DNA from 3 places in the Hoeflea sp. AS60 genome. Region 3 is predicted to be linked to each of the others. Evidence: predicted binding sites of a transcription regulator. Region 3 holds the regulator's gene; each other region holds the start of a gene.
The links. Region 3 encodes PhoB, which activates phosphate uptake and scavenging genes when phosphate is short. Its sites were predicted from a motif close to TGTCATNNANCTGTCAT; they were not measured.
Positions count from the first base shown of each region.

Region 1: the regulator PhoB is predicted to act here: its motif matches at 3,880-3,896, upstream of WNZ14_RS08425 (esterase-like activity of phytase family protein).
Region 2: the regulator PhoB is predicted to act here: its motif matches at 5,871-5,887, upstream of WNZ14_RS21805 (inorganic phosphate transporter).

Region 1 is NZ_JBBMQP010000001.1:1,823,049-1,832,717, forward strand. Features, by position in the region: gene WNZ14_RS08405 (carbamate kinase) at 1-14, opposite strand, end outside; gene argF (ornithine carbamoyltransferase) at 16-1,017, opposite strand; gene WNZ14_RS08415 (arginine deiminase) at 1,028-2,263, opposite strand; gene WNZ14_RS08420 (YfcC family protein) at 2,260-3,711, opposite strand; gene WNZ14_RS08425 (esterase-like activity of phytase family protein) at 3,937-5,280, shown strand; gene WNZ14_RS08430 (FoF1 ATP synthase subunit gamma) at 5,350-6,210, opposite strand; gene WNZ14_RS08435 (F0F1 ATP synthase subunit alpha) at 6,207-7,784, opposite strand; gene WNZ14_RS08440 (F0F1 ATP synthase subunit delta) at 7,771-8,511, opposite strand; gene WNZ14_RS08445 (F0F1 ATP synthase subunit C) at 8,516-8,761, opposite strand; gene WNZ14_RS08450 (F0F1 ATP synthase subunit A) at 8,761-9,474, opposite strand; gene WNZ14_RS08455 (ATP synthase subunit I) at 9,471-9,669, opposite strand, start outside.
Region 2 is NZ_JBBMQP010000005.1:116,787-126,455, reverse strand. Features, by position in the region: gene WNZ14_RS21845 (hypothetical protein) at 104-532, shown strand; gene WNZ14_RS21840 (AzlD family protein) at 545-862, opposite strand; gene WNZ14_RS21835 (AzlC family ABC transporter permease) at 859-1,566, opposite strand; gene WNZ14_RS21830 (MvdC/MvdD family ATP grasp protein) at 1,678-2,637, opposite strand; gene WNZ14_RS21825 (hypothetical protein) at 2,687-3,232, opposite strand; gene WNZ14_RS21820 (spermidine synthase) at 3,509-4,225, opposite strand; gene WNZ14_RS21815 (NAD(P)/FAD-dependent oxidoreductase) at 4,354-5,241, opposite strand; gene WNZ14_RS21810 (Rrf2 family transcriptional regulator) at 5,247-5,690, opposite strand; gene WNZ14_RS21805 (inorganic phosphate transporter) at 5,936-7,432, shown strand; gene WNZ14_RS21800 (DUF2778 domain-containing protein) at 7,867-9,105, shown strand; gene ligA (NAD-dependent DNA ligase LigA) at 9,102-9,669, opposite strand, start outside.
Region 3 is NZ_JBBMQP010000001.1:1,456,913-1,466,581, reverse strand. Features, by position in the region: gene argF (ornithine carbamoyltransferase) at 1-789, opposite strand, end outside; gene WNZ14_RS06765 (aspartate aminotransferase family protein) at 804-1,997, opposite strand; gene WNZ14_RS06760 (GcrA family cell cycle regulator) at 2,474-2,998, shown strand; gene WNZ14_RS06755 (hypothetical protein) at 3,193-3,510, shown strand; gene phoB (phosphate regulon transcriptional regulator PhoB) at 3,639-4,322, opposite strand; gene phoU (phosphate signaling complex protein PhoU) at 4,352-5,074, opposite strand; gene pstB (phosphate ABC transporter ATP-binding protein PstB) at 5,121-5,936, opposite strand; gene pstA (phosphate ABC transporter permease PstA) at 6,004-7,362, opposite strand; gene pstC (phosphate ABC transporter permease subunit PstC) at 7,359-8,819, opposite strand; gene WNZ14_RS06725 (substrate-binding domain-containing protein) at 8,889-9,669, opposite strand, start outside.

The sequences.
Region 1 (9,669 bases), 370 kb from region 3:
ACTACCACGCGCATCTTATGACCCCATCGTGGCCACGAGAACGGCCTTGATCGTATGCATCCGGTTCTCTGCCTGATCGAAGACCACAGAGGCGCCGGATTCGAAGACCTCTTCTGTGACTTCCATGCAGTCGATACCAAATTTCTTGAAAGTGGCTTCGCCGACTTCGGTATCGCGATTGTGGAATGCCGGCAGGCAATGCAGGAACTTGGCATAAGGGTTCCCGGTTTTCTCCATGACTTCTGTTGTGACCTGATAGGGTGACAGAAGCGCGATCCGATCTTTCCAGACATCGTCCGCCTCTCCCATGGAGACCCAGACATCGGTATAGACGAAGTCGGCCCCTTCGAGGCCTTCGGCGTGCTTCTCGGTCAGCGTGATGCGGGCGCCGCTGGTTTCTGCGATGGTCCTGCATTGTGTGACGAGGTCCTGATCGGGCCAGCAGCTTTGCGGACCGCACAGACGAACGTCCATGCCGATCAGCGCAGCGCCGACCATCAGTGATGAGCCCATGTTGTTGCCGGCGTCACCCATGAAGCAGAAGGCGATATTCGACAGATGCTTGTGGGTGAACTCACGCATGGTCATCAGGTCGGCGAGGATCTGCGTGGGATGGAAATCGTCGGTGAGTCCGTTGAAGACCGGCACACCAGAGTACTGAGCCAGCACCTCGGCGTCCTTCTGGCCAAAGCCGCGATACTCAATGCCGTCATAGAACCGGCCAAGGACGCGCGCCGTGTCCTTCATCGATTCCTTGTGGCCGATATGGCTGCCCGATGGCCCGAGATAGGTGACATGCGCGCCCTGATCGTGAGCTGCCACTTCAAACCCGCTGCGGGTCCGGGTGCTGTCCTTCTCGAAGATCAGGGCAATGTTCTTGCCCTTGAGCCGCGGTACCTCGAAGCCGCCTTGCTTGGCCATTTTGAGGGTTGCTGCCAGCTGCAGCAGATGCCGAATTTCATCGGGTGAAAAATCGAGCAGTTTGAGGAAGCTGCGTCCGTGCAGGTTCTGTGGCATGTTGATTTCCTTAGGTTGCGTCGCGGATCAGCGGGCAGGTCATGCAATGGGAGCCGCCGCGTCCGCGACCGAGTTCAGAGCCGGGAATGGTGATGACCTCGACACCCGCCTTGCGCAGCAGGGTGTTGGAATAGACGTTTCGTTCGTAACCGACGACGACGCCGGGTTCGAGACACAGAAGGTTGTTGGCGTCATCCCATTGCTCGCGCGCGCTCTCGTAGGCGCCGCCGCCGGTGGGGACAGTTCGCAGCGCCTTGATGCCAAGCGCCTTTGCCACAACTTCGAGGAACGGCTTCGTCTCTGCCTCTGCGACGACATCCGCGCCGTCACCGGGACGCAGGCTGTAGCAGCGGATGGCATCGGTGACCTCGGCAAAGACCGTGACCAGATCGCGATCGCAGAAGGTGAAGACCGTATCGAGATGCATGGCGCTGCGCGAACGGGGAAACTGGCATGCGATGACCAGAGTGGCCCCGCCGCCGGCAAACAGATTGCGCGCGATCTGGCTGACCGCTTGCGGCGTGGTGCGTTCGCCCATGCCGATCAGGACAACGCCATTGCCGATCGGCATGACGTCGCCACCCTCAACGGTCGCGGGGCCATGGTCCTGCATTGGATCGCCCCACCAGATGGGAAAGCCGGCATCCTTGAAATCGGGGTGAAAGCGATAGATCGCGGCAACGTTGAGGGTCTCGAGCCGTCGTGCGGGCCAGTGCATCGGGTTGACGGTCACGCCGCCATAGATCCAGCAGGTGGTATCGCGGGTGAAGATATGATTGGGCAGGGGGGGCAGGATAAAATCGGCTGGCTCCAGCATCGGGGCCAACACGCCATTGGCCGGGATTGGAAGTTCGGCACGGCTCATGCCACCGATGAGGATGGTGGACAGCAGCGCCGCGTCGATCTCCATCAGATGCGCCAGCAGATCATCCGCCAGACCGACGCCCACGGTGTTGTCGCTGATCCGAGCTTCCAGTAGCCATCGCCGAGCCTCCGGGTCTGCAAGCGCCTCGGTCAGCAAGTCCTGCATGACCACAACCTCGACACCGCGATTGCGCATCACATCGACGAAGGTCATGTGCTCGATGCGTGCCTGCTTGACCCAGATGACATCATCAAACAGCAGCTCAGCGCAGTTGGCCGGCGTCAGGCGTGCCATGGCGGCACCGGGCGTGTGGACCATCACTCGACGCAGTTTGCCTGCTTCGGAATGAACGCCATAGGTCAGGGGAGGGGTAGCAGTCATGTCGGTGATCCTGTCAGAAAGACGCCAATGCTCAGCGCGCCCATGATGATGATTGTGAGACCCAGCAAGACGGGCCAGACGAAGTGCAGCCAGCGCTCATAGGGAACGCGGGCGATGGCGAGACCGCCCATGACGACTGCGGATGTCGGGGTGACGAGGTTGACGACGCCCTCGGCCGACTGGAACGCGGTGACGACGAGGCTTCGTGCGACCCCGGCAAAATCGGCAACGGGGGCCAGGATCGGCATCGACAGCACGGCAAGGCCTGATGTGGAGGGGACGAAGAACGACAGCACGACCTGGATCCAGTACATCACGTTGATGAACACGATCTCGTTCAGGCCGGTGACCATTCCCTCTGCCCAGTGCAGGATGGTGTCCGTGATATGGCCTGCGTCCATGATCACGACGATGCCGCGGGCAAGGCCAATGATCAGCGCCACGCCCAGAAGATCGCGCGCACCACCGACGAAAGCCTCGACCAGGCCCTTCTCGCCCAGCCGACCGATCAGGCCGATGCCGATGCCGGCGAACAGGAACAGCCCGCTCATTTCGGCCATCCACCAGCCGCCGAGCGAGACGCCCCAGATCATCACCGCAAAGGTGGTCCCAAACAGCAGCAGAACGATCTTGTGCAGTCCGGTAAACTCTGTGGCGGAAGCTTCGGCCGCGCTGCGGAAGTGCGCCTCGTTTTCCGCCTTGAGGTCAAAGATCAGCGAGTGTGACGGATCAGCCTTGACCCGCGCGGCATAGCGCATGACGTAGGCCACGGTTGCTGCGAAGGTCAGGGCCAGAATGACCACACGAAGCATCAGCCCGTCCGTAAACGGCACGCCGGCAGCGTTGGATGCGATGACGGTCGAAAAGGCGTTTACGGTCGAGCCGAGCACGCCAACGCCAGCGCCAAGCAGGATCACCGCAACCGCCGTCAGGGCGTCATAGCCCGCTGCAATCATCACCGGTGTCAGCAGGACATAGAAGGCCAGTGTCTCTTCCGCCATGCCCTCGGTCGTCCCGCCCAGGGCGAACAGTCCCATGAGGATAGGGATCATCCACTTTTCCTGCCCCTTCAGTTTCGTCATGGCGCGCTTGATACCCGCGTCGATCGCGCCGGTTGACGTGACCACGCCAATGAAGCCGCCGATCATCAGCACGAACAGTGCGACATCAATTGCGTTGGCGGTGTAGCTGCCGGGATCGTAGAACCCGGCGATGGGGGCGAGGATGACGTCGAAGAAGCCCTGCGGATTGGCAGCCATCGGTGCGTAGGTTCCGGCGATCGGGATATCCTTGCCGAGCACCGCGGACGCCACGCGCTCATACTGGCCGGCGGGAATGATCCAGGTCATCGCCGCCACGATCACGATCAGCGCCAGAAGGATCGTGTAGGCCGAGGGAAAGCTGAACCGGGATACTGGTTGCGGATTTGTGGTGTCGGGAGAGGGCATGCTTGAGTCCTTTGCCAGCCAAGCCATGAAGTGCTCGGGCCGTAGCTTTCACCCTAGGAGCGGATCAGGACTGGTGGGCTGATTGAGGTTAGGGAAACAGCAAATATGCGGACGCAGATGCCGTTGCTGTTCGCGAATGGCGTCCCTGTCACAAAAGCATAATGCGCGCGTCATCTGGCTGTAACCCGTTCAGGGCATTGGGTGTTTCTCACAAAGGAGAACCCGATGAAAACACGATTTCTGCCCCTTGCCATCCTCGCCCTGGCCGCCCCTGCTGCAGCCCAGGAGACCTTTCCCGCCACGCTCGCCGGCCACGCCTATCTGCCGGCGCTGAGCCTGGTCGCGCCACCTGCCGATGCACCCCGCGATGCCTGGATCAGCGGCAAGTTTACCGGCCCAGCCCGCAATGGCGTGCCGATGTCTGTCGAGGGCGACACCGGCGGCATGCACGGCAAGCGCCTGACCGGAATCAGCCTGCCTTTCATCGGCCAGCCACTGCAGGGCTTTTCCGGCTTTGCAATGAACAAGGCCGATGACGGCTCTGTCTATGTGCTGACCGACAACGGTTTTGGCTCCAAGGCCAACAGCCCAGACACCATGCTGTTCTTCAGCCGCATGATGGCGGATTTCGAGACCGGCAAGGTGGACATGAAGGAAACCGTGTTCTTGCATGACCCTGATTTCAAGGTGCCGTTCCGCATCTCATGGGACGGTACCGACAGCCGGTACCTGACGGGCTCTGACTTTGACCTCGAAAGCATCCAGCGTATCGATGATTCTATCTGGATCGGCGACGAGTTCGGGCCATACCTGATTGAAGCCGGGCTCGATGGCCGGGTGAAAAACGTCTATCCCACAATGATGGACGGCAAGCAGCTCAAGGGTGCCGACACGCCTGGCATCTCGGCCACTTCCGTGATCGGCAAGGACTGGAACGTTCCGCGTTCGGGTGGCTATGAAGGCATGGCGCTGCAGCCCGAGACAGGCCTGCTGTGGGCAATGCTGGAAAAGCCTCTTCTGGCTGAAGACGGCAAGAACGAAGGCGATTTCCTGCGCGTTCTGGCCTTCGATCCGGCCAAGCGCGAGTGGACTGGTGACAGCTTCAAGTTCAAGCTGGCCGAAGGCGCAACGGCAATCGGCGATTTCAACTTCATCGATACCACCCGTGCGCTGGTTATCGAGCGTGACAATGGCGAAGGTGAGCCGAGCCTGAAGTGTGCGGGCGATGCGAAGCCGGATTGCTTCCCCAACCCGGCAATGGTCAAGCACATTGTACTGATCGACACTGCAAGCATTGATGCGGACGGTTATGTTCGCCGGATCGGACAGATCGATCTGATGAACATTGCCGATCCCGACGCTGTTGCGCGTATCACCACCGATGGCGGCGAGGCCGGGCGGTTCAGCCTGCCCTTCTTCACAATCGAGGACGTGATGAAAGTCGACGACACGCACATCATGGTTGCAATCGACAACAACCTGCCGTTCTCGTCGGGTCGCAAGCTCGATGCTGCGGCGGACAATGAAGTGGTGTTGCTGAGCGTTCCGGAATTGCTTTCTGCGAAGTGATGCATCGAACTGTCCGGGGGGATAACACCCCCCGGACCCATCCAGCCCTTCAATCAGCTCAGGTCCTTATTATCGCTCGTCACGCGCTGCGGCAGCGCCGGTGCCAAGCTCGATGATCTCGGCCGTGATCGCCTCCTGCCGCACCCGGCGCAGCGTGGCCTGAAACGTTTCAAGTTCGCGCGCGATCTGGCTGCCCGCGGCCGACATGGCTTCAAGCCGGGCGTCATTTTCGGCCGCAAATGCGTGAAGCGCGGTCCTGCAGACAAGCGCATGAAAATAGTCCGCGCCAAGACTGTCGATCAGCGCGCCGACAGGAAGCTGCATCAGCGGATTTTCAAACGCGGGCGCCGGGAGATTGGACATATCGATCGGGAACAGGGTCTGCCGCCTGACCGTCGGTCGTCCAGACTTCTGTTCCGTGAAGATGACGTCGAGACGGTCAATATTGCCTGCACCCACCAAATTGTAGATCGCCGTCGTGATCCTGTCTGCGAGCTTCGGGATTCCAGGTGTGTGCGATGGCATGGCAGCGCTCCACACCGGCACGATCCCGCGGACAGCGGCAAGAGCAAGACCGCGTGTCCCTACGAGAAACAGGGTTTTGGCATCGGGCTCCACGTCAATGCTGTCGAGCACCCGCTCGCTGAAGGCGCCGGCGAACCCCTGTTCCGCACAGAACACCAGAAGCCCTGTCTTGGCTTGTGTTGCCTTCCCCGCGCTTGAACGGGGCGCTCTGGAAGGGGCCGCCTCGGGTCCAAGCGCGCTCGACATCACAGCCGCAATGGTCGCCGCGTAGCTGTCGACGGCCTCGAGCTGGGTTCTGGCGGTATGGGCGCGCGCGGCAGCGATACCTTTCATGGCGTTCACCACCGCCCCCAGCTGACCGACACTCTCGATCCGGGCACTGATGTCGGCCAACCGCTCGGTCATGACGCGGGTGTTTCTGCGGGGGGCTCCGCCACGTCGTCACCAGTCGTGCTCACGTCCGCATTGCTGCTTGAAAGTGATTGTGCAAGCCGGGTGATCGCGGTCATAACCACCTTGCGTGTCTCCGCTTCCATTTCGCCGCTTGCTGTTATCGTGCTAAGCACCTCGGCCGCGTCCCTCTCGAGGGCCGCCGGAAGGCCTGCGCGGAAAGCTGCCACCGCATCCAGCGGCAAGGGGTCGAGCAGTCCCGACTGCACCGCCAGCATCAGCCCGACTTCGTCGGCCAGGCGGAACGGCGCGTGTTGCGGCTGGCGAAGGATGGCCCGGATCCGCTCCCCCCGTTTGAGCTGGTCGCGGACCCGGCCTTCAGGCATGCCGCCGAAGCGGGTGAAAACCTCGAGCTCCAGAAACTGCGCATAGTCGAGCCGCAGCGTGCCCGCCGCCGTGCGCAAGCTTGGCGCCTGGGTCTTGCCGCCCACACGACTGACGCTCAGCCCCACATCCACCGCCGGCTTCTGGCCCTGGTGGAAAAGGGCAGCGTCGAGCACGATCTGTCCATCCGTGATCGAGATCAGGTTGGTCGGGATATAGGCAGACAGGTTGCCGGAATCCGTTTCGGCAATCGGCAGCGCGGTCAGCGAGCCGCCGCCGCGATCCTTCGACAGCTTCGCCGCGCGTTCGAGCAGACGAGCGTGGATGTAGAAGACATCGCCCGGATAGGCTTCACGCCCTGGCGATTGCCGGGTCAGAAGCGCGATTTCGCGGTGGGTGGCTGCATGTTTGGACAGATCATCGATCACGATCAGGGCGTGCTGGCCCTTGTCGCGGAAATACTCCGCCATCGTCATGCCGGCATAGGGCGCGATCCATTGAAGACCGGGCGCCGAGGCAGAGCTTGCCACCAGAACGATGCAGCGCTCGAAGTTTCCCTGCGCCTGCAGCGCGTCGATGGCGCGGCGCACGCTGGAGGTCTTCTGCCCCACAGCGACATAGATGCAGATCATGTCGGTGTCGCGTTGCGCAATCAGGGCGTCGATGGCGAGCGTCGTCTTGCCGGTGGAGTGGTCGCCGACGATCAGTTCGCGCTGACCCCTGCCAAGTGCAAACAGCGTGTCCATGGCTACGATCCCGGTCTGCACCGGCTCTGTGACCAGATCGCGCTCGATGATCGATGGCGCCGGGCGTTCGATCGGCAACCGGCTTGCTGCCTGGATCGGGCCCTTTCCGTCGAGCGGGCGACCGAGCGGATCGACGATCCGCCCCAGCAGCGCTTCGCCAACTGGAACATTGACCACTTCGCCGGTGCCGAAAACCGCGTCTCCGGCTTCGACATCGGTCGCTGCATCCAGAAGCACGCAGCCGATCTGATCGGAATCCAGAACCCTGGCGAAGCCGACCTGGCCACCCTGAAAGTGCATCACTTCGTCCAGCCGCACATCGCGCAATCCCGAAATCATGGCGATTCCGTCGCCGATCTCCTCGACCTGGCCTCTGTGTTCGACCCGCGGGCCAAGCGCCGCGCTGCGCAGGGCTGCTTGCGCGGCGACGAGCCAGTCCGTCTTGTCAGAGGGCCGCATCCGTCATCTCCTTCAGGATCGCGTCAAGGTCTGCCCGCCAGCTGTTGCGCAGCACGAAATGGGCGCTTCTGAGTTCCAGCCCGGCAATCAGGTCGGGATCGGTGACAAATTTCAGCTTCGGGGAACCTCCGAGCCCTGCAATCACAGCCTTCTTGATCTCCGCCTTCTCTGCGACCGTCGGGGATGTGGCGGAGGCAATCTCGATCTGGGCTTTGGCGGCAACCAGCGCTGCGCGCTCCGCGTCCGTCATGCCTGATATTGCCTTCACCAGGAGCTCAAGCTGAGCAGCCTGAACCGTGGGACTGTTCAACTGACCGAGGATCTTGGCGGCGATCTCCACTGAAAGCGTTGAGGCCTGCGCCGCGTTGTCTTTTTTCGCAGCCGCAGCGTCTCGGTCGATCGAGGTTTGCGCCGCCGCCAGCAATTTGTCGGCCTTGACCTGCGCGTCGGCAAGGGCAGCCTTTGCGGCGGCCTCCGCCTTTTTCGTGGCCTCCGCCAGCAATGCTGTGCGCTCAGCCGCTATGCCTTCTCGGGTCTTGCTGACATCGGCCAGAGCCGCATCGGCCTTGATTTGCGCGGCCTTTGCCTCGTCGATCGTGGCCTGTGTCGTTTCCTGACGCCGCGCAATGGCAGCTGCGACCGGACGCCAGAACAGCCTTGAGAGGAGCCAGACAAGGATCAGGACATTGATCGCCTGCAGGCCGAGCGTCCACCAGTTGATGGTCATTCGATCAAGCCAGCAGCGGGTTGGCGAAGAGCAGCAGAAGCGCGATCACCAGACAGTAGATAGCCGTCGTCTCGATCATCGCGAGACCCACGAAAAGCGTCCGCGAGATCGTGTTTGCAGCCTCGGGTTGACGCGCGATCGCGTCCATTGCTGCGGCAACTGCGCGGCCTTCGGCGAGGGCCGGGCCGATCGCGCCGAAAGACACGGCGAAGGCGGCGCAGAAAATGCTGGCCAGGGGAGCGTAATCCATCATGAAACCTTTTGTGTTGGGGAGGCCGCTGGAGCGGCGTCTGTCGGTTTGGGCTGGCCGTCCTCGACAGAAGAAGTGATGAACACCATCGCGAGAACGGCAAAGATGTAGGCCTGCACAAGCCCGGTCAGCAGATCCAGCGCCATCAGCGGGATGGGGACGAGAAGCCCCGCCAGCGAGGCGACGATACCGATGACGAAGACGCCGCTCATCACATTGCCGAACAGGCGGACGAACATGGAGAACACACGAGTGACGCTTTCCAGCATGTTGAGCGGGATCATCACCGCATTGGGCGCTGCGAAGGATTTCAGATATCCCCCCACGCCGCCGCCGCGGATTCCGAACCAGATCACCGAGAGAAAGACGAGCACAGCAAGCGCCGCATCGGTTTCGAGCTGCGCTGTCGGCGGATCAACCCCCGGCACAAGCGACGACCAGTTCGCCACCAGGATGAACAGGAACAGTGTGCCAATGAAACTGCGGTAGGGACTTGGTGCTGCACCGGTGGTTTCGCGGATCTGGGTATCGAGTGTAGCGACGATGAGTTCCATCGCCGCCTGCCTCTTGCTTGGCGTCTTGTCGAGCCGGCGGGTCGAAAGATAGGCTCCAAGAACCAGCACAACCATGATCACCCAGGTCGTAATGATTGCCTGCGTGATCGGAGCCGGTCCGATCTGGAACACCACGACGGAATCGAGCGGGGAGTTCATGAGGCGGCCCTCCGGATATGGCGCAGTATCAGGGCCTTGGCTGCAAGAACGCCCGCAAGCGTCGCCAGCAGCGCGATCCCACCTGCCAGAACGGCAAGGTACAAGCCGCCGCAAAGCAGAGCCAGACGGCCAAGTGTCAGGGCCAGAGCAAGATGAGGATGGCCTTGATTGACCACCAGATTGGTCGTTTCCCGC
Region 2 (9,669 bases), on a different contig from region 3:
AGAGGGTTTCCCGAACGTCGAACCGCAGCTAAGAGTTGCGGTGCAGGTTCGAATTTGAAGCCCGCCATTATTGATTTTTTATACAGAACCAGAAGGCCACGACATGAAAACTCTCCATCAAATCTCCCTGTCGCTGCTGGCAATTGGGCTTAGCATTGCGCCTGCCTCTGCAGTCGAGATCAAATCGGTCTCGGTCGGCGCTGCCAGCAAGGCCCATCTCTGCCGCAAGCTCGGCGGCAAGGATCAGGATCCTTCGATCACCATCAATCACGATGCAAAAGCAGGCGATACGATCAAGGTGAAGATGTATGACGTGCTTTCAAATGGCCGGACCTTCCAGCACAGGACCAAGACGATCAAATCGGAAGCAGATGGCAGCACCACGCTGACCGCCGATTTCCTTGCACCTTGCAACACCACCGGTGGCAAGGCCAACTCGTCCTACCGCTTTGACGTCACCTCGAAAGGCTCCTCGAAAAAGACCGTGCGCTGGTTCAACTTCAACAGCTCAACGCGAAAGATCAGCCAGTAATTCGAGGCCTGTCTAAAGCCCGGCGGTCCTGAGCGCCACGATCAGCGCCCAGCCGATGGCAAACATCCCCATCATCGGCAACCTGAGGCCGACAAGCAGGCAGACAGCCAGTGTTATTGCTTCGGCCGGACCGCTCGATACGGCGGCCGGAGCAACAAGGGTTGCAAGCACCGCTGCCGGCACGGAATTCAGCGCCGCATTGATGCGCGGCGGAATTCGCTTGAACCGCGAGAGCACCAGATGCCCGCCAAATCGCGCCGCATAGGTGACGATGGCCGCGCCGAAGATGGTCCAGACATTGACCGGCAGGCCAAGAAACATCCCGTTCATGGCGCAACCTCTTCAGCTTCCGGGCTGACCGGCAGCAGCATTGCGGCAATCACCCCGGCCAGCGCGCCCAGGCTCACATGCCAGGGCGAGCCCACCGTATAGAAGCCCACGATTGATCCGATCCCGGACACAATCACCACCGGCAGCCAGTGGGGCCGCGCCCGAAACCCCATGACCAGCCCGAGAAAATAGATCGGCAACAGGAAATCGATCCCCAATGCCGCCGGATCGGTGATGAGGCTGCCAAACAGCGCCCCGACAAGAGCCTCCACAACCCAGCAGATATAGACCGGCAACGCCATGCCCATGTACCAGCTCATGGTCAGGGGAAGTTTTCGGTCCGCACGCGCCTCGGACGCCGCATATTGCGGATCGGTGAGAAAGAAGAAGGCGAGCAGCTTCTGCCAGTTCGCGAACAACCCGATCCTGCGCCCCAGCGCGGCGGAGTAGAGCACGTGACGGAAGTTGACCGCGAACACCGACAAGATGATGATCCAGGGCGCGATGTGCGTGCCAAACAACTCAAGCCCGACCATCTGGCTGGCGCCGGCAAACACCGTGGCGCTCATCAGAACCGCCTCGCCCACCGTCAATCCATTGTCGACGGCCAACGCGCCAAACAACATGCCGAAGGGCGCTGCAGCCGCAACGATCGGCAGGCTGTCGCGAACACCCTGGAAAAAATCGGCACGGCTTGGGGACATGGAAACTCTCCTGTGCCCGATGGATAGGTCAGCATTGCTGACCAGTCAATTCAATAGCATTCATGGAGAGATGAAGCGGGGAGATGGGGGTGTGGGTTGGAGTCCAGGGTGTCAAACTGTCTGATGGGCAATGCGCAACAAATCCGCGAGAGTTTCGGTGATCGGCTGCCCGGTTTGCATCTCGACATACACCCACTGACCTGCAGGGTTCGCTTCCAAAAAGTAGTATTTTCCCGTCGAACTCACTCTCATATCTATTGCAGAGAAAACCAGTCCGAGACAGATCATCAGATCGGCAAGCTGGGATTGTATTGATGCAGGAAGCGCATATGTTTCTATCTTCGGCCCCATATCCAAACGAATATCAAATCGTGCCTCATCATAGGTCGAGCTTATTTTTGCCGGAAAGAATTTTCCACCCACATAGGTTATACGCAGATCGTAACCTGGCTCCACAAACTCTTGGAAAATTGCCGGGGCCACGGAAAGCTGGTGAAGTCGGTCAATGTCATCAGGCTGCAAGGGTTTTGTACCATCCGGCTCGCCGATGACTTTCTCCAGGGCTTTGTAAATCGTTGGTCCGGTCTGCGCAAAAAAACTTTTAACGGCGTGCGGAGAATTTGATATCAACGTTTTTGGAATTGCCAGCCCGCATTTCGCTGCCAGTTCCAGCTGCAAAGGCTTGTTCAAAGCACGCCGTTGATTCCAGATGTTGTTAACGCTCAAACAATCCAACGACGCGATTATTCCTTCCAAAGCAAAGCGCGAATTCAGTATCGAAAAGTCGCGGGTGGATTTTTTTTCAATCTTTTCATCCACTATAGATATGTCCGGCCGCCGCCACCAAATCGATCTGATTCTTGACGCTTGAATTCGAGATCCGTCGGCAAATGAGAAAAAGCCGTTACCGGGATTTTCCACGTCATGCGAGATTTCCACTTGGGTAGGAAACTTCGCGCACTCAAATATGGGAGCAGGGACATTTTGGTTTGCCAAAAATGCCTGAACTGCCTCTGCGTGAATATCTTCAGAGTTGGATACGATTAGAACGGTATCGCGGATCTCGTTCATATACGACCGGTTTTATCTTTCTGTTTTTCCTTAAATGATGATCCAATCATCAATATCCTGCACACCCATCCCCATGGTGATCAACACCGCTTGGAATATCGAGAGGGCCAAAACTTGTCCATGCGGAAGTATTTTTCAGCGTGCACCTCTCTTCTTTTGAGGAGTTTGTCAGTTCCTTGAAAATTCCAACCTTGCGCTGCCAAGCATCATAAATATCATTTTGCTCCCTTACTTCGTCATCACTGAGTTTTCGAGTTGCTGCCTGTTCAGGACGCGCCAAAGCAAATGGTGTTAATATTTCCGATTGGGCTCTATGCCCAAACCGGGCAATATTTTTTACAGAGGACACAATTTCTGAATCGCCATCGATCTCAAGAAAAACATCTGACGAAGGATCGCTGATGCTATTGCCATCCAATACTTCAACATTTTTTATTGATGATGGATCGAGAAGAAACTCTGCCTCTCCAATTTTGATAACCAGCTTATCACCGCGTTTGCCGATAACATGGCACCAAATTGCAATGTTTTCGCCACTCCTTTGATCAGGAGCATTGTTCAGATTTGCTAGCATATCGTTAGAAAAATTGGTCATTCCATATCTCTCCCCATATATACACAACTCACATTAATACCGAAAATTCCACCAAAGAAACACAAGTTAGATGCCTCAATTGTTGAAATTGAACATTATTAAATGATCAGCACATGCGAAATTTATACATTCCGCAAAGAGAACGTCAACCTTGCATAAATCACACCAAATCTTTCGAACAGAATCAACAGTGGTTAGCGCAACTACTAATCTTGCCACGGATAAGAGAATTTGTATCAAGCAGTGGTCTGCTCATCTGATGAAGAGATCTTGCCCCTACCCCTTCCTTGCCAGATACACCGTCTGCGTAAACGGCTTGTCCTGCAGCGGGTTGTGGAAGGTTACCGGTTCGGCCCAGGCCTCGGTGAATACGCTGGCCAGACGCTCGGTAAAGCCATCGTCGGCGAGCGCGTCGGACCAGAGGCCGAAAATGCCGCCGGGCTTGAGGTGGGCGGCGAGCTTCTCGAGCCCCTCGGGCTGGTAGAAGCTCTCGCTGCGCGGATCAAGCAGCGCGTCGGGCGAATGGTCGATGTCAAGCAGGATCGCGTCGAACCGGCGGCCCGGCACGTCCGGATCGAACCCGGCCTCGCCCCGCGCCAAGGCGAAGAAATCGCCCTCCACCAGCCGGCAGCGTGGATCGCCGGTCAGTTCCGGGCCGAGCGGCAGCAGGCCGGTCTGGTGCCAGTCGATAACCGCTTCGAGATACTCAACGACGATCAGCGATCCAGTGCGCGCATCGTCGAGCGCGGCCCTGGCCGTATAGCCGAGGCCCAGCCCTCCGACCACGACATCAAGCCCCTCGCCCGTACATGCCGCCAGTCCCAGTTCGGCCAGCGCGATCTCCGAGGCCGTGAACAGGTCCGACATCAGATGCTCTTCGCCGAGCTTGATCTCGAGAATATCGACCCCGAGCCGGACCTCGTGCCGCCGGCGGAGCACAAGCGCCCCGATCGGCGTCGGGCGGTAATCGAGTTCTTCAAACAGTCTGCTCATGGGATCTCCCCGCCCATACCGGGCGTTCTGCGCACGCAAGGGCGAGGAAGCCGCATGCTCAGGCCTTATCGGCGTTTTGGCCCAGGCTGACAAGGAGAGACGGCCGCATCCCTGTCGTGATCCAAAGATCACGCATCAGGCCAGACCAGCGAACGGTGCAGCTGCGCGCCGGCCCAGGCGCCGTCCGCCACCGCCAGCGTCACCGAGTGCGGCATGCGCGCCACGTCACCGCAGGCGAAAACACCCGGGACTGACGTCAGCTTGGCCGCGTCGGTCTGGATCTGGATACCCATCATTGTCTCCTCCAAGGCGCACCCCGCCGCTTCGGCGAGACTGCTGGCTGGGACGCAGTGGGGCGCCGTGAACAGGCCGGCAAAGCTCAACTGCCTGCCACCGGCGAACACCACATCCGCCACACCGTCAATCCGGTCAATCAGGCCGGGTTCGATCAGGACATGACGGTTTTCAAGCGTGCGCCGCTGATCCGCATCCACCTCAACGGCGCCATTGGTGAGGAATGTCACCTCGCCCCATTCCGACACGATCTCGGCCTGATGCACCGACATCGGACCCGTGGCGATGACCCCGATAGGGCCGCGCTCAAGCTCATAGCCGTGGCAATAGGGACAATGAAACACAGACCTGCCCCACCGCGCGGACAGTCCGGCAATCTCCGGCAACTGATCCTCGAGCCCGATGGCAAACAGCAGTCGCCGCGCGCGGTGACGTTCGCCATCGGTGGTGGTGACTGTGAAATCATCCTTGCCGCCGGTGACCGTGACGGCGCGGCCCTCGACCCATGACAGCGTCTTGTAGGCTTCAAGCTGCCGCCGCGCGGTCGAGGCGATTTCAGCGGCGGCGACACCGTCCTGCCCGAGAAACCCGTGCGAGAGATCGGCAAAGCGGTTGCGCCGCTCACCGCCGTCGATCACTTTCACCGCCCGATAGGCGCGGAGAAGCTGGAGGGCTGCGGCCATTCCGGCGTAGCTGCCCCCGATGACAATCACATCGTGCATTTGGTCTATCCTTTCTGTGCCCGCCAATCCGCGTGCCGCCGGGCAAAATCGGTGGCGAGCGTGGCAAGCGTGATCTGAGCAAACCGCTCCAAGAGGAGCGCTTCCGCGTCAGCGAAAGCCCCGTCGAGCGCGGCATTGACCGATTGCTCGACAAGGCATTGAGGTCTTTCATTGCGATTGCCGAGCGCAAAGACCGCAGGCTCGCCAAGCGCCTCGTGCAACTGCCTGAGGGTCACGGTCGACAGGTCGACGGCAATGCGCCAGCCACCGGCGTGGCCGCGATCAGAGGTCACGAGCCCGGCTTCGCGCAACAGACCCATGGTCCGCCGAACCACGACCGGATTGGTGCCCAGGCACTTGCCCAGGGCTTCGGAGGTCATCGGACCATCGTGCTCCGCCATGTGCAAAAGGGCGTGCAGGACGGATGAAAGGCGGCTGTCATGTTTCATGTAACTTCATATGTTACGAGTCGAGCGCGGCGTCAAGAACCGTCGTCATAAAATCGACCGATCAGGCCGAAACAAACGCCTGACAGGGCACAAACCCGCACCTTGGGCCCGAAACTCGTTGATACCGACGGCTCCCGGCTTGACGCAACGGCGTCATGCGTCCATCGACGGAAGATCAACGGTCAAGAAACTGTCACAATCGACCTTTGACGCACCGGACCGGACCACGGGAAGCATCACCGCACATGCCTGAAACCTACCGCAAGCCAACGCTCGACAAGGATCTCGACAAGTTCGCGACGATGGAAGAGGCCACCGGCCTGATCAATCGCGGCTTTGTCACGCCCGGTCTTGCGCTCGTCTTCATCTTCCTGTGCGCCATCATCGCAGCCGTCTTCGTCACCGGACAACCCGGCGCGGTGGTCATCATCGCCGCCGCCATGATCGGCGCCTACATGGCGCTCAACATCGGCGCCAATGACGTGGCCAACAATGTCGGCCCGGCAGTAGGCTCGCAGGCCATGACACTGGGTGTGGCGCTGGCCATTGCCGCAGTCTTTGAGAGTGCAGGCGCATTGATCGCAGGCGGCGACGTGGTCTCCACCATTTCCAAGGGCATCATCGATCCGGTCGCCGTGTCCGATCCCAATGTTTTCATCGCCGCCATGATGGCGGCACTCGTCTCGGCTGCGATGTGGATCCATCTCGCCACCTGGTTTGGCGCGCCTGTCTCTACCACCCATTCGATTGTCGGCGGCGTGATGGGCGCAGGCATCGCTGCAGCCGGCGTCGACGCCGTCAACTGGCCGACCATGGGCGGCATCGCTGCAAGCTGGGTGATTTCGCCTTTCATGGGCGGGATTATCGCGGCAGCGTTTCTCGCTTTCATCAAGACTTTCATTATCTACCAGGAAGACAAGATCGCCGCCGCGCGCCGCTGGGTGCCGGTGCTGATCGCCATCATGATTGGCACCTTCGCCACCTATCTGTCGCTCAAGGGGGTCAAGGCGCTGATCAAGATCCCGCTGAGCACCGCATTGCTGATCGGGCTGGGCGCCGGCTTTGTCGGGTGGCTCGTCGCAAGGCCGGTGATTGCCCGCCAGTCACGCGGCCTTGAAAATCGCAACCAGTCGCTGCGAAAGCTGTTCGGCCTGCCGCTGATCTTCTCTGCCGCCCTGTTGTCATTCGCCCACGGCGCCAATGACGTGGCCAATGCGGTCGGCCCGCTGGCAGCCATCGTCCACACCGCGGAGCTCGGTGAAGTCGCCCCCAAGGTGGTGATCCCGCTCTGGGTAATGGCAGTCGGCGCGGTGGGCATATCACTCGGTCTTTTGCTGTTCGGCCCGAAGCTGATCCGCATGGTCGGCAACCAGATCACCAAGCTCAACCCGATGCGGGCCTATTGCGTGGCGCTGTCCGCAGCGATCACCGTGATCATCGCCTCGTGGCTCGGCCTGCCGGTAAGCTCAACCCACATCGCCGTCGGCGCAGTCTTCGGCGTCGGCTTCTTCCGCGAATGGTACACGGAGAGATCGAGCCGCCGCGCCGATTATGTCGTGCGCCATCAGATCAACACCCCGGGCACAGAGGCCGCCAAGGGCCAGCTTGCCGAACAGCGCCGCCGAAAGCTTGTGCGCCGCTCTCACTTCCTTCAGATCATCGCAGCCTGGGTGATCACCGTTCCCGCCGCTGCCGTGCTGTCGGGTGTTCTGTTTGTGGTCTTGCGGGCGGTTCTGGTCTGAACCGACAGAGGACTTCAGTCAGTCCATTCGCGCACCTTGTACGCTGCAGCGTGCGTGCGTCTTCAGCCCCTGCTCAGACTGCCTCTCTCTTTCTCAGACTGCCTCTCTCTGGCCAAATTCGCGTGGTTCGCTAATGGCGAGCGCAGATGGGTTGGAAAGCTATTCTTTACCATGGTTTGATATTCTCCTCGGCGATCGGGCTTGAAGGCCTGGATTGCCCGGAATTGACAAGGGCTATGGCAATGGTGGGGTGTTGCGGGCCAGCTGCAAGCACCTCTCAGGCACGAACTGAACGCTTTCCGACTGCAGCTGCTGATCTCTGACTACGGCATTGATACGTGGGGACGATGATATTGAAGGACGGGGACAGGAAGACGAGAGCCCGCGCGAAAGGTATTCCTTTCGCCGCGTGCGCAGGTGCTGTGGTTGGAATCATGGCATTGTTTGCCGCAACATCTTTGCTGGCGGAAGGGTTTTCGCAAGGGGCGTCCGCGCTGCTCGGAATGCCAGCCTCGCTGCATGCATCCATGTCGATAAGCCACGCTGTCAGCAGGTTCAAGCCAGACCGCGCCAACCGTCAGCTTCGTATAGCCAGGAGCGACCGCGCCGTTGGTTTGGCTCGCAAGTCACGCCCTGCCGCAAATCTCGACGCCGTTAACCCAGGAATTATGCCACGCATCGCAGATATCGATCCGCGACGGTTGTCGGCTCAGGTTGAGCAACCATCTTCATTCATTGAGCAAGCGTGGTTTTCCGGCACTCCCCTTTTCGGTGAAGCATCACGTCCTGGGGACTCTGCAAAGGCCTCGACCTCCGGCTGGGATCAAAGGATAGGGGCGGCGCCGCTGACCGCCTCCAAAGATCAATTCTTCACACCAACCATGATCGCCCTGGCGCTGGCGCACGCCGAAGACCAGACAAATGGTCTGCTGACCGCTGAGGCGAAAGGCGGCGGCACGGCCGCCAGTGGCGAAGAAGTCTCGGCACCCATCGAGCTCGCCATGGCCATCCCCCTGCCGACACCCCGCCCGCGCATGCTGGAAAGCGCCCGCTCTGACACCGCGCAACTGCAGGCCGCGATCACCGAGCCGGAAATCGTTCCAACACCGCGCCGGGCGCCTTCAACGGGAAAAGCCGAGAAGCCGCAAAGTGTGCTGTCCTACGCCAGTCCCGATACGGTCAAGGAAGATGATACATCTGGCGGGATTTTCAGGCAGCTGTTTGGCGGACGCGGGAGCAAGCAGCTTCCCGGCCCCGGAGCCAAGGTGGCGGTCTACGATATCAGCTCGGCAACAGTCCACATGCCGAACGGCGAGAAGCTCGAGGCGCATTCAGGCCTCGCACACATGCAGGATGATCCGGGCTACATCACCGAGAAGAACCGCGGGCCCACACCGCCCAATCTCTACAATCTCCGAATGCGCGAAAGCCGCTTCCACGGTGTTGAGGCAATACGCCTCCTGCCCGCTGACGGACGAAAGAAGTTCAACCGCGACGGCCTGCTCGCCCACACCTACATGTATGTCGGCGGCGGCAGCCGCTCCCAATCCAACGGCTGCGTGGTTTTCAAGGAATACGAGCGCTTCCTGAAAGCGTTCAAGAACGGCGAGATCGAACGGCTGATCGTGGTGAAAACCATGGACAAACTACCGACCTATCTGGCTGCGCTTTAGGCCTCTTTGACGGCGACCAGTTCAAACCAGCCGTCCTCATCCATGGTTCGCACGCCCAGGTCTTGCGCCTTGGTCAACTTTGATCCCGCACCGGGGCCGGCAACCAGGATATCGGTTTTTTTCGACACCGAACCCGCCACCTTGGCACCCAGCCGCTCGGCCATCGCCTTGGCCTCGTCGCGGGTCATCTTTTCGAGTGATCCGGTGAAGACAACTGTGAGGCCTGCGACAGGGGAATCCTGTGCCGGTTTCTCGGCCTCACGTATGGTCAGCTGTTCGACCAGGCTATCGACCATGGCGATGTTGTGCGGTTCGCCGAAGAAGCGGCCGATGGATTCCACCACCGCGGGACCGATGTCATCAAGCGCGTCCATTTCCTCGATCGCCGCCTTGTCGCCATCGGCAATTGCAAGGGCCGCCTCGTTCACAGACGCCCAATCGCCATAGGCACGCGCCAGGGTCTTGGCGGTCTGCTCACCGACGTGGCGGATGCCGAGGCCAAAAATAAGCCGGTCGAGCGCAATGGTGCGCCGTTCATCAATGGCATCGAACAGCTTCTGGGCA
Region 3 (9,669 bases):
GTGCATGAAGAGGGCATCCGGGTTGGCTTTCGCCATCAGTGCTTCATTGACCTGATAAGGCACGAAGACATTGTGACCGCGGGCCTTGTGCTCCTGGTTCATTGAGACCCAAGTGTCGGTAATCACACAGTCCGCGCCCTTGATGGCCTGATCCGGATCGGCGCTGATGTCGATCTCGGCTCCCTGCTTGCGCGCCCATTCGACGAATTTCGCGTCGGGCTCCGAGCCTGAAGGCGTTGCGATCTGCATGCGGTAGCCGAATTGGCCCGCACCTTCGATGAGCGAGTGCAGAACATTGTTGCCATCACCGGTCCAGGCCAGCGTCTTGCCCTTGATCGGCCCGCGATGTTCCTCAAACGTGAGGATATCGGCCATGATCTGACAGGGATGTGTGTCATCTGTAAGGGCGTTGATGACTGGCACAGTCGCATGCTCGGCGAGCTCAAGCATGCGGGTATGATCCAGAGTCCGGATCATGATCATGTCGACATAGCGCGACAGAACCTTTGCCGTATCGGCAATGGTTTCGGCACGGCCCAGCTGCATTTCGGTGCCCGACAGGAACAGGGTCTCGCCACCAAGCTGTCGCATGCCAACGTCAAAGGACACGCGCGTACGGGTCGAGGGTTTTTCGAATATCATCGCCAGCATCTTGCCTGCGAGCGGTCGGTCGGCGTCGATCGCTGTCTTGGCCGATCGCGCGCCATCGATGATCTTGCGCAAGTCGTCCGCCCCGACAGCGGACAGGTCGAGAAAATGGCTCGTTCCGACGGATTTGGTCTTTGTCATGGATTCCAGTCCGTTTAGTTGGCTGAGCTGCTGCGGGACAGCATATCGAGCGCGCCCTCGATTTTCGATAGCGCTTCGCGGGCTTCTTCGGCAGTCACGGTCAGGGGCGGCAGCAGCCGCACGACATTGTCACCAGCCGGAACCGCCAGGATATGCTCGTTGCGCATCGCCATCACCAGATCGGTATTGGATTTTGCGCATTTGATGCCGAGCATCAGGCCAGAGCCACGGACATCGGCAATCAGATCCGGATAGCGGTCCTTAAGCGATGCCAGGCCCTGGCGCATCACCAGCGCCACATCGTTGACGTGGGTAAGGAACCCCTCTTCGAGAATGACATCAAGCACGGCATTGCCGACAGCCATTGCAAGCGGGTTTCCCCCATAAGTGGTGCCGTGGGTGCCCGCAGTCATGCCGTCAGCGGCATTGGCGGTCGCCAGGCAAGCGCCAAAGGGGAAGCCGCCGCCTATTCCCTTTGCAACAGCCATGATGTCAGGCTCGATACCGGCCCACTCATGGGCAAACAGTCTGCCAGTACGGCCAACACCGGTTTGGACCTCATCCAGGATCAACAGCAGCCCGTGCTCATCGCACAAGTCACGTAGACCGCGCATGCATTCGACCGGCAGAGGGCGAATACCGCCTTCACCCTGGATGGGCTCTACCAGAATTGCCGCGGTGTTTTCATTGATCGCCGCTTTCAAGGCTTCATGGTCGCCAAAAGGCACCTGGTCAAAGCCCGCAGTCTTCGGACCAAAGCCCTCAAGGTATTTTGCCTGGCCGCCAGCGGCGATGGTCGCGAGGGTCCGTCCGTGAAAAGCGCCTTCAACGGTAATGATACCGTACCGCTCCGGCTGGCCGTTGACATAGAAATGACGCCGCGCCGTCTTGATGGCGCATTCAAGCGCTTCAGCACCGGAATTGGTGAAAAACACCTTGTCGGCAAATGTCACCTCAGTGAGGCGCCGCGCCATGCGGGACTGGTCCGGAATTTCAAAAAGGTTCGAGAGATGCCACACGCGGTCGGCCTGGGCTTTGAGCGCCTCGACCAGATGCGGGTGGGCGTGGCCAAGAGAATTGACCGCGATGCCGGCAGCAAAATCGAGATAGCGCTCGCCCTCAGGGGTTTCCAGCCACACACCATTTCCACGTTCGAACACGATCGGAACACGGTTATATGTATCATAAAGCGGCTTGGCATCGGCCATGGCGCTTTTCTCCCCACTTGAGAACGGACAACAGTACATTGCCCTTGCCTTGCGAACGCCGCAGCGACCCGCACGACAGGACATGCCGAAAAACCAAAATGCCGCCCATTCCGGGGCGGCCCGGTCACTATTTACATTTAGGTCTTGCGTGTCAATGAGACACAGCGCCCACACGCCCCAAGCGGATTTCGAACACTTCCAGAGGGCGGTTTTTCGATGCGATCGGCGACACGGACCCACTTAAGGGTGAGATTTCATATTGGCCGCGTAAGTTGGGGAAAACCGCAAAAAGGAATCAGCATGATTCGGCTGACTCTTGTCACGGAGTCCGCCGACCACTAAGTTGAGCCCATGAAGTAGAGGTTCGCGGCGGACACTATTCACCTCATTGTAACCGAGTGTTCAAGCTCCGGTCGTCCGGGGCGACGTTGAGGGATTCTGACATCCCGAAAGACGGGATACAGGGAGAGCATTGCATGAACTGGACTGATGAACGGGTCGAAAGACTCAAGAAACTCTGGGCGGACGGGCTCAGCGCTAGCCAGATCGCAGCACAACTGGGCGGCGTGAGCCGCAACGCTGTGATCGGCAAGGTGCACCGGCTCAATCTTCCTGGCCGCGCCAAGAGCGGCGGACAGGCATCTGTGCGCACCAAGCGTACAACTGCGGCGCCCCGCGCTCCAAATTACGCAGGCCGGACCGCAACGCAGGCAACCCGCACTGTTAGCCGCTCAAGCGGTGGAGCCCAGCTCAAGGAAGACCTGGACTTTGTCGCGACTGAAGAAATTGACGTCCGTCCGATGGACGACGTGGTCGTGCCGATTTCGCGCAGGCTTTCTCTGATTGAGCTTTCGGAACGGACCTGCAAATGGCCGGTCGGCGATCCGTTGCAGGAGGGATTCCACTTCTGCGGCAATGATTCAGGCGATGCCTCGCCATATTGCGGCTATCACGCCAAGATGGCTTTCCAGCCATCAAGCGAGCGCAAGCGCGCCCGCTGAATACCATCTTGTAAAGACTGCCAGAGCCCGGGTTGATCGCCCGGGCTCCTTGTTTTTGTGATGGTCGCAGATGTCAGCGTGCGTTTTTCTGATATATTCTCTCATGAAACGAAATCAGAGCGCACATTGGGAGCGCCGCCGGGCTTTCCATAGCTCTTGCTTGCCAGCAGTCCCTGCAGCGAAAGGACCAACCGATGCGCCACCTTGTCATTGCTCTTGCTGCCTTACTCGCGGCCACCCTGTCTGCTGCAGCATCTTCGGATGACGCATGGGCCGAATTCGCCGAGACCGTTCGCACAGAGTGTCTCAAAGCCGCTGAGCCGATGCTGGAGGCTGCGGCGGCTGTGGTTGATCCATTCGGATCCGAGAGCTTTGGTCTTGCAGTGTTGAGCGGCAAAGCCAAGGGTGCCGATGCCACGGTCAGCTACATCTGCATCATGGACAAGCAGACTGGCATCGTCGAGCTTGGCAGTGAATTGACGTCGGATGTCTTGAAAGTCACCATACCCTAAGTCTGCAAAAAGCAGGTGCACCAGCCGTGTGGCTTGAAACCGGCGAGGCAGGAGCGCCGGCTCACGACTGCATAGCGCCGCACCTTCGTCTGGAGGCGCGACGCCGCAGAAAGTGGTATTGGCAGGCGTCAGCTTTCGATCGAATAGCCGGCACCGCGCACTGTGCGGATGGTGTCACGCATGCCGGAAAGATTGACCGCCTTGCGCAACCTGCCGACATGTACATCGACCGTGCGCTCGTCGACATAGACGTCGTGGCCCCAGACGCCATCGAGCAGTTGCGCGCGGGAATAGACCCTGCCCGGCGAGCTCATCAGATATTCGAGCAGTCGGAATTCCGTCGGTCCAAGCTTGATGTCGCGGCCCCGACGCTTCACGCGATGGGTTTCACGGTCGAGCTCGATATCGCCAACCTTGAGCAGGCTGGAAATCGTTTCCGGCCGCGCGCGGCGCAGCATGGCCCTTACACGCGCCAGCAGTTCGGGCGTGGAGAACGGCTTGACGACGAAATCATCCGCGCCGGTTGCCAGTCCGCGAACCCGTTCGCTCTCCTCGCCACGCGCCGTCAGCATGATGATAGGCAGGCGCTCGGTTTCAGGCCGAGCGCGCAAGCGGCGGCACAATTCGATTCCTGAAATGCCCGGCAGCATCCAGTCGAGGATCAGAAGATCCGGGACGCGCTCCTGCAGCCGGATCTCGGCCTCGTCACCGCGAAGAACGGTGTCAACATCGTAGCCTTCAGCTTCCAGGTTGTAGCGAAGCAACACCGAGAGTGCCTCTTCGTCTTCAACCACAGTAATACGGGGGCTCATTGCCATTGTGCATGCACTCCGTGATGCGGTCAGTCTGCGCCCGGGGCGGGCGCGACCATGCTGGCTGTCTCGTCGTCCTTGGGACGATCCGCTGCCAGCTGTTCTCCGGTGGCGACGTAATAGACGGTCTCGGCGATATTGGTGGCGTGATCACCAATGCGCTCGATGTTCTTTGCGCAGAACAGCAGGTGCGTGCAGGCAGTGATGTTGCGTGGATCTTCCATCATGTAGGTCAGCAATTCGCGGAACAGCGAGGTGTAGATCGCATCGATCTCCTCATCGCGTTCGCGGATCGAATTGGCGAGGCCCGGCGAGCGGGTGGCGAATGCATCCAGAACTTCCTTGAGCTGGGTCAGGGCCAGTTCAGCCAGATGCTCCAGCCCACGAACCAGCTTGCGGGGCTGCGCCATGGTGTGAACTGCGATCACCCGCTTGGCGATGTTCTTTCCCAGGTCGCCGACGCGCTCGAGATCGGAAGCAATTCGGATCGAACCGATGATCTCACGCAGATCCGACGCCATCGGCTGGCGCTTGGCGATCACCAGAACCGCCTTGTCGTAGATCTCGCGCTCGCCGTTGTCGAGCAGCAGGTCCTCGGAGATAACACGTTGGGCAGAGGCCGTGTCGGCGTTGACCAGGGCAGCAACGGCATCGGCGACCATGCGCTCGGCTATGCCACCCATTTCCGACAGGCGGCGCGTCAGGAAACGGAGCTCATCATCATAAGAGGTGACTGTGTGTGCTTCGGGCATGGTTTGATCCTTCAATCCTGTAATCATTATGCGAAAGGCGGTCGCATTAGCCGAAGCGGCCGGTGATGTAGTCCTGGGTCAGCTTGGTATCCGGATTGGTGAACATCTTGTCTGTTGCACCGACCTCCACGAGATTGCCCAAATGGAACATGGCCGTACGTTGCGAGACACGGGCAGCCTGCTGCATCGAGTGGGTGACGATGACGATGGTGTAGTTGACGCGGAGTTCGTCGATCAGTTCCTCGACCTTCGCTGTCGCAATCGGGTCAAGTGCCGAGCACGGTTCATCCATCAAGATGACTTCAGGGCTGACCGCGATGGCGCGAGCAATGCAAAGCCGCTGCTGCTGTCCCCCGGAAAGACCTGTTCCCGGCTCTTGCAGGCGATCCTTGACCTCGTTGAACAGGCCGGCCTTGATCAGGGAGCGTTCGACAACTTCATCCATCTCTGCGCGCGTTGAAACCTGACCGTGAATGCGGGGGCCGTAAACGACATTTTCATAGATCGATTTGGGAAACGGATTTGGCTTCTGAAACACCATGCCGACCCGCGCGCGCAGCTCCACGACATCGATCATCGGCGCGTAGATGTTCTCGCCCTCGAGCGTGATCTCGCCCTTGACCCGGCAGACATCGATGGTGTCGTTCATCCGGTTGAGGCAGCGCAGGAACGTCGACTTGCCGCAGCCTGACGGACCGATCAGCGCCGTCACGCTGTTCTTGCGGACATCCAGATTGACATCAAACAGCGCCTGCTTTTCGCCGTAGAATACGCTGACATCGGTACCGCGCATCTTGATTGCGGACTCCTCGATCGCTGCGTCGACCGCTTTTTCAGTAGCCGCTTCAGTCATGATGTTCATCTCCGTCTTCCCTTCAACAATGTCAGTATACTCAGGGCTTGATTGTTTCAAATGCAACAGTCGTGTTCTACCAGCGGCGCTCGAAGCGGCGGCGCAGCAGGATGGCAATGGCGTTCATGATGACCAGAAAGATCAGCAGCACGATAATCGCACCCGATGCACGCTCGACAAAGGCCGGATCGCCACGCTGGGTCCAGTTGTAAACCTGAACCGGCAGAGCGGAGGCAGGATCAAAGAACCCTTCCGGCGGCGCGCCGGGATATTCGCGAACGAAGGCAACCATGCCGATCAGCAGCAGAGGTGCTGTTTCACCCAGCGCCTGGGCCAGGCCGATAATCGTGCCAGTGAGAATTCCGGGTGCTGCGAGCGGCAGGATATGATGGAAAATCGCCTGCATCTTGGAAGCACCTATACCGAGCGCCGCATCGTTGATTGATGGCGGAACCGCCTTCAGCGCCGCACGTGTCGCGATGATAATTGTCGGCAATGTCATCAGCGTCAGTACAAGCCCACCAACAACAGGCGCAGACTGCGGCAGACCGACGAAATTGATGAAAATTGCCAGACCAAGGATACCAAACACGATGGATGGAACTGCGGCGAGGTTGGCGATGTTGACCTCGATAAGGTCGGTCCAGCGGTTTTGCGGCGCGAACTCTTCGAGGTAAATCGATGCTGCGACGCCGATCGGCAACGCCAGCACGAGCACGATCAGCATCATGTAGGCCGAGCCCAAGATGGCAACGCCGAGACCGGCAGCTTCCGGACGCGTGTCAGAGGCATCGGGAGCCGTAAAGAAGCCCCAGTTGAACCTCTGTTCGAGGATACCGGCCTGCTTGAGCTTGTCGGCAAGCACCAGTTGTCCGGGCGTGACGTTGCTGTCCAGCTCGGCAGACGCCATCGTCACGCGGCCCTTGTAATATCCGTCAATGCGACCGCCAGCGAGAAGATCAAACGAGACCGTCTTTCCGATCTGGTCCGGGTTTGCCAGAATGAAACGACGCAGTTCCCCCGGTGCTTCCTTCGATATCAGCTCGAACGCGGCATTGGCGTTTACGCCTTCCACGGCAATGCCGTTTTCGGTCATCTTGGTTTGCATCGCGGCCTTGATGAGCGGCTGCAATGTGAAGGTTGTGATCTTCGCAACATCCTCTGGATCCCGGTTGCCGTTCTTGTCCAGCTTCGCGGCATCGAGATTTACGTCGAGCGTGATGAAGGTCTGGTGAAACGACGACAGGCCATTTGAAAGTATGGAGGTCATCAGACCGGCCAATGCAAGGATACTGAAGACAACGGCTGCAAGGCCCATCAGACGGAAACGCCGCTCGGATGCGTGACGCTTGCGGGTGCGCTCACCGACTTCAAAGAGCGATCTGCCTTTCAACTGTTCGGTTGCAGTGGCGGTATCGGCGGTGATTTCGGTCATTCGTACTGCTCCCGATATTTGCGCACGACATAGAGCGCCAGAATGTTCAGGCAGAGGGTGAAAACAAAGAGCGTCAAACCAAGAGCAAATGCCACCAGGGTTTCCGGGCTGGCAAACTCAGTATCCCCGGTCAACTGGCTGACGATTTTCACGGTGATCGTGGTCATGGCTTCGAACGGGTTGAGATCAAGGCGCGCGGCAGCGCCGGCACCCATAACAACGATCATGGTTTCGCCAATGGCGCGGCTGGCTGCGAGAAGGAAGGCGCCGACAATTCCCGGCAGGGCCGCAGGCAGGATCACCTGCTTGATGGTTTCCGATTTTGTCGCCCCCAGACCATAGGAGCCGTCGCGCAGGGCCTGCGGCACGGCATTGATGATGTCATCCGAAAGCGATGAGATAAACGGGATCAGCATGATGCCCATGACCAGGCCTGCCGTCATCACCGAGGAGGAAGAGCTCCCCAAGCCAAGCGGCTGAGCTATCCAGTCGCGCAGGAACGGGCCAACGGTAATCAGGGCAAAAAGGCCGTAAACGATGGTCGGGATACCGGCGAGAACCTCGATGGCAGGCTTGGCGAAACTGCGCAGCGTGCTGCCGGCATATTCGGCAAGGTAGATCGCGATCATCAGACCGAGCGGCACAGCCAGCGCCAATGCGACGACCGAAACGTACAGCGTACCCCAGAGCAGCGGCAGGAAGCCAAGATCAGATCCACCACGGAACTGCGGGTTCCAGGTGGTCGACAGGAAGAAATCAGCGGCCGGATACATCTTGAAGAACGAGACGGATTCGAACAGTAGCGAACCGACGATGCCAACCGTGGTCAGAATGGCAACCAGAGAAGACCCCATCAAAAGCGCGGTTACGAAGGTCTCACTGATATTGCGCGCACGCAATTGGGGCTGAATTCGCGCCCAAGCCCAGAATGCGAAGCCGAACGAAACCGCGAGTACCGCGATGTTGCGGAAGAATGAAGCAGTGAGTCCGATGCTGCGATACTCTTTCGCAGCCTGGAAAACGACGGGCGATACATCAGACCCGAGAGCCACACCAACCTCGGCGAGCCGCGCTCGGACATCGGTCACGTCGGCTTGCATGTCGACAAGACCATTCTCTGACACATCACCCTGGGCAATGAGCTGGTTCAACCCCTCGGCAATCCTGCGCACATCAACCATGACGAGGTTCCTGGCCCCTCCGTCCGGGATTGCGCTGTCAGGAATCTTTCCGGTGATGTTGTTCTCGAGCAGCACCGGCTGCAAAAAAAGCCATGCGCCCAGCAGGAGAAGCGCAGGCACAGCAGCAAACAAGGCAACCGACTGGCCATAATAGACCGGCAGGGAATGGAGTTTCACACCATCCCGCTCGGATGTCTTCAATGCGCGCTGCCGGCCTAGAAAATAGCCGACGGCAGCCAGCCCGAGCACGATGAGTACGATAACACTGGGAGTCATGTCACATTCGCCCTGATTGCGAGTGAGGGCGGCGCTGAGCGCGCCGCCCCTTTCTTGGCGTCTGACGGATCAGTTAAGCGGAGCCATAGGAGTATGGTTCTTGACCATTTCCTGGGTCTTGGCCAACTCAGGGTCAGAGACGAGACCATAGGCAGCCAGCGGGCCGTCAGGGCCAGCGATTTCATCAGAGACGAAGAACTCGATGTATTCCTGCAGGCCAGGAACAACACCAAGGTGGGCGTTCTTGACGTAGAAGTAGAGCGGACGCGAGACCGGATATTCACCCGAAGCAATCGCAGCCGTCGACGGAACGATGCCCGACATGGTGCCAACCTGGAGCTTGTCGGTGTTGTTTTCGTAGAACGAAAGACCGAAGACACCGATGGCATTCTTGTTGGCGTCGATGCGAGCCAGAGTTTCTGTGTAGTCGCCATCAATGTCGACCGAAACGCCATCGGTGCGCAGCGCGGTGCAGCCCTTGGCCTTTTCATCGCCAGCAGCCTTGAAGGCTTCTTCTGCGCCAGTTGCTTCGCAGCCAGCTTCAAGAACCTTTACGTCGAACACTTCGCGGGTGCCGTGCTTGGTGCCCGGAATGAACGCGAGGATGTCCTGAGCAGGCAGATCAGGATTCACGTCGGCCCATGTCTTGGCGGTGTTGGCGACAAGCTTGCCGTCCTTGACAACCTGTGCGGCGAGAGCGCCGTACCAGTCAGCCGGTGTGAAAGCGAACTTCGCGCCATTGATGTCTGATGCGAAGACGATGCCGTCGTAACCGATGCGGACTTCCTGGATTTCAGTCACGCCGTTCGTTGCGCAAAGGTCGATGTCGGACTGCTTGATGCGCGAAGAC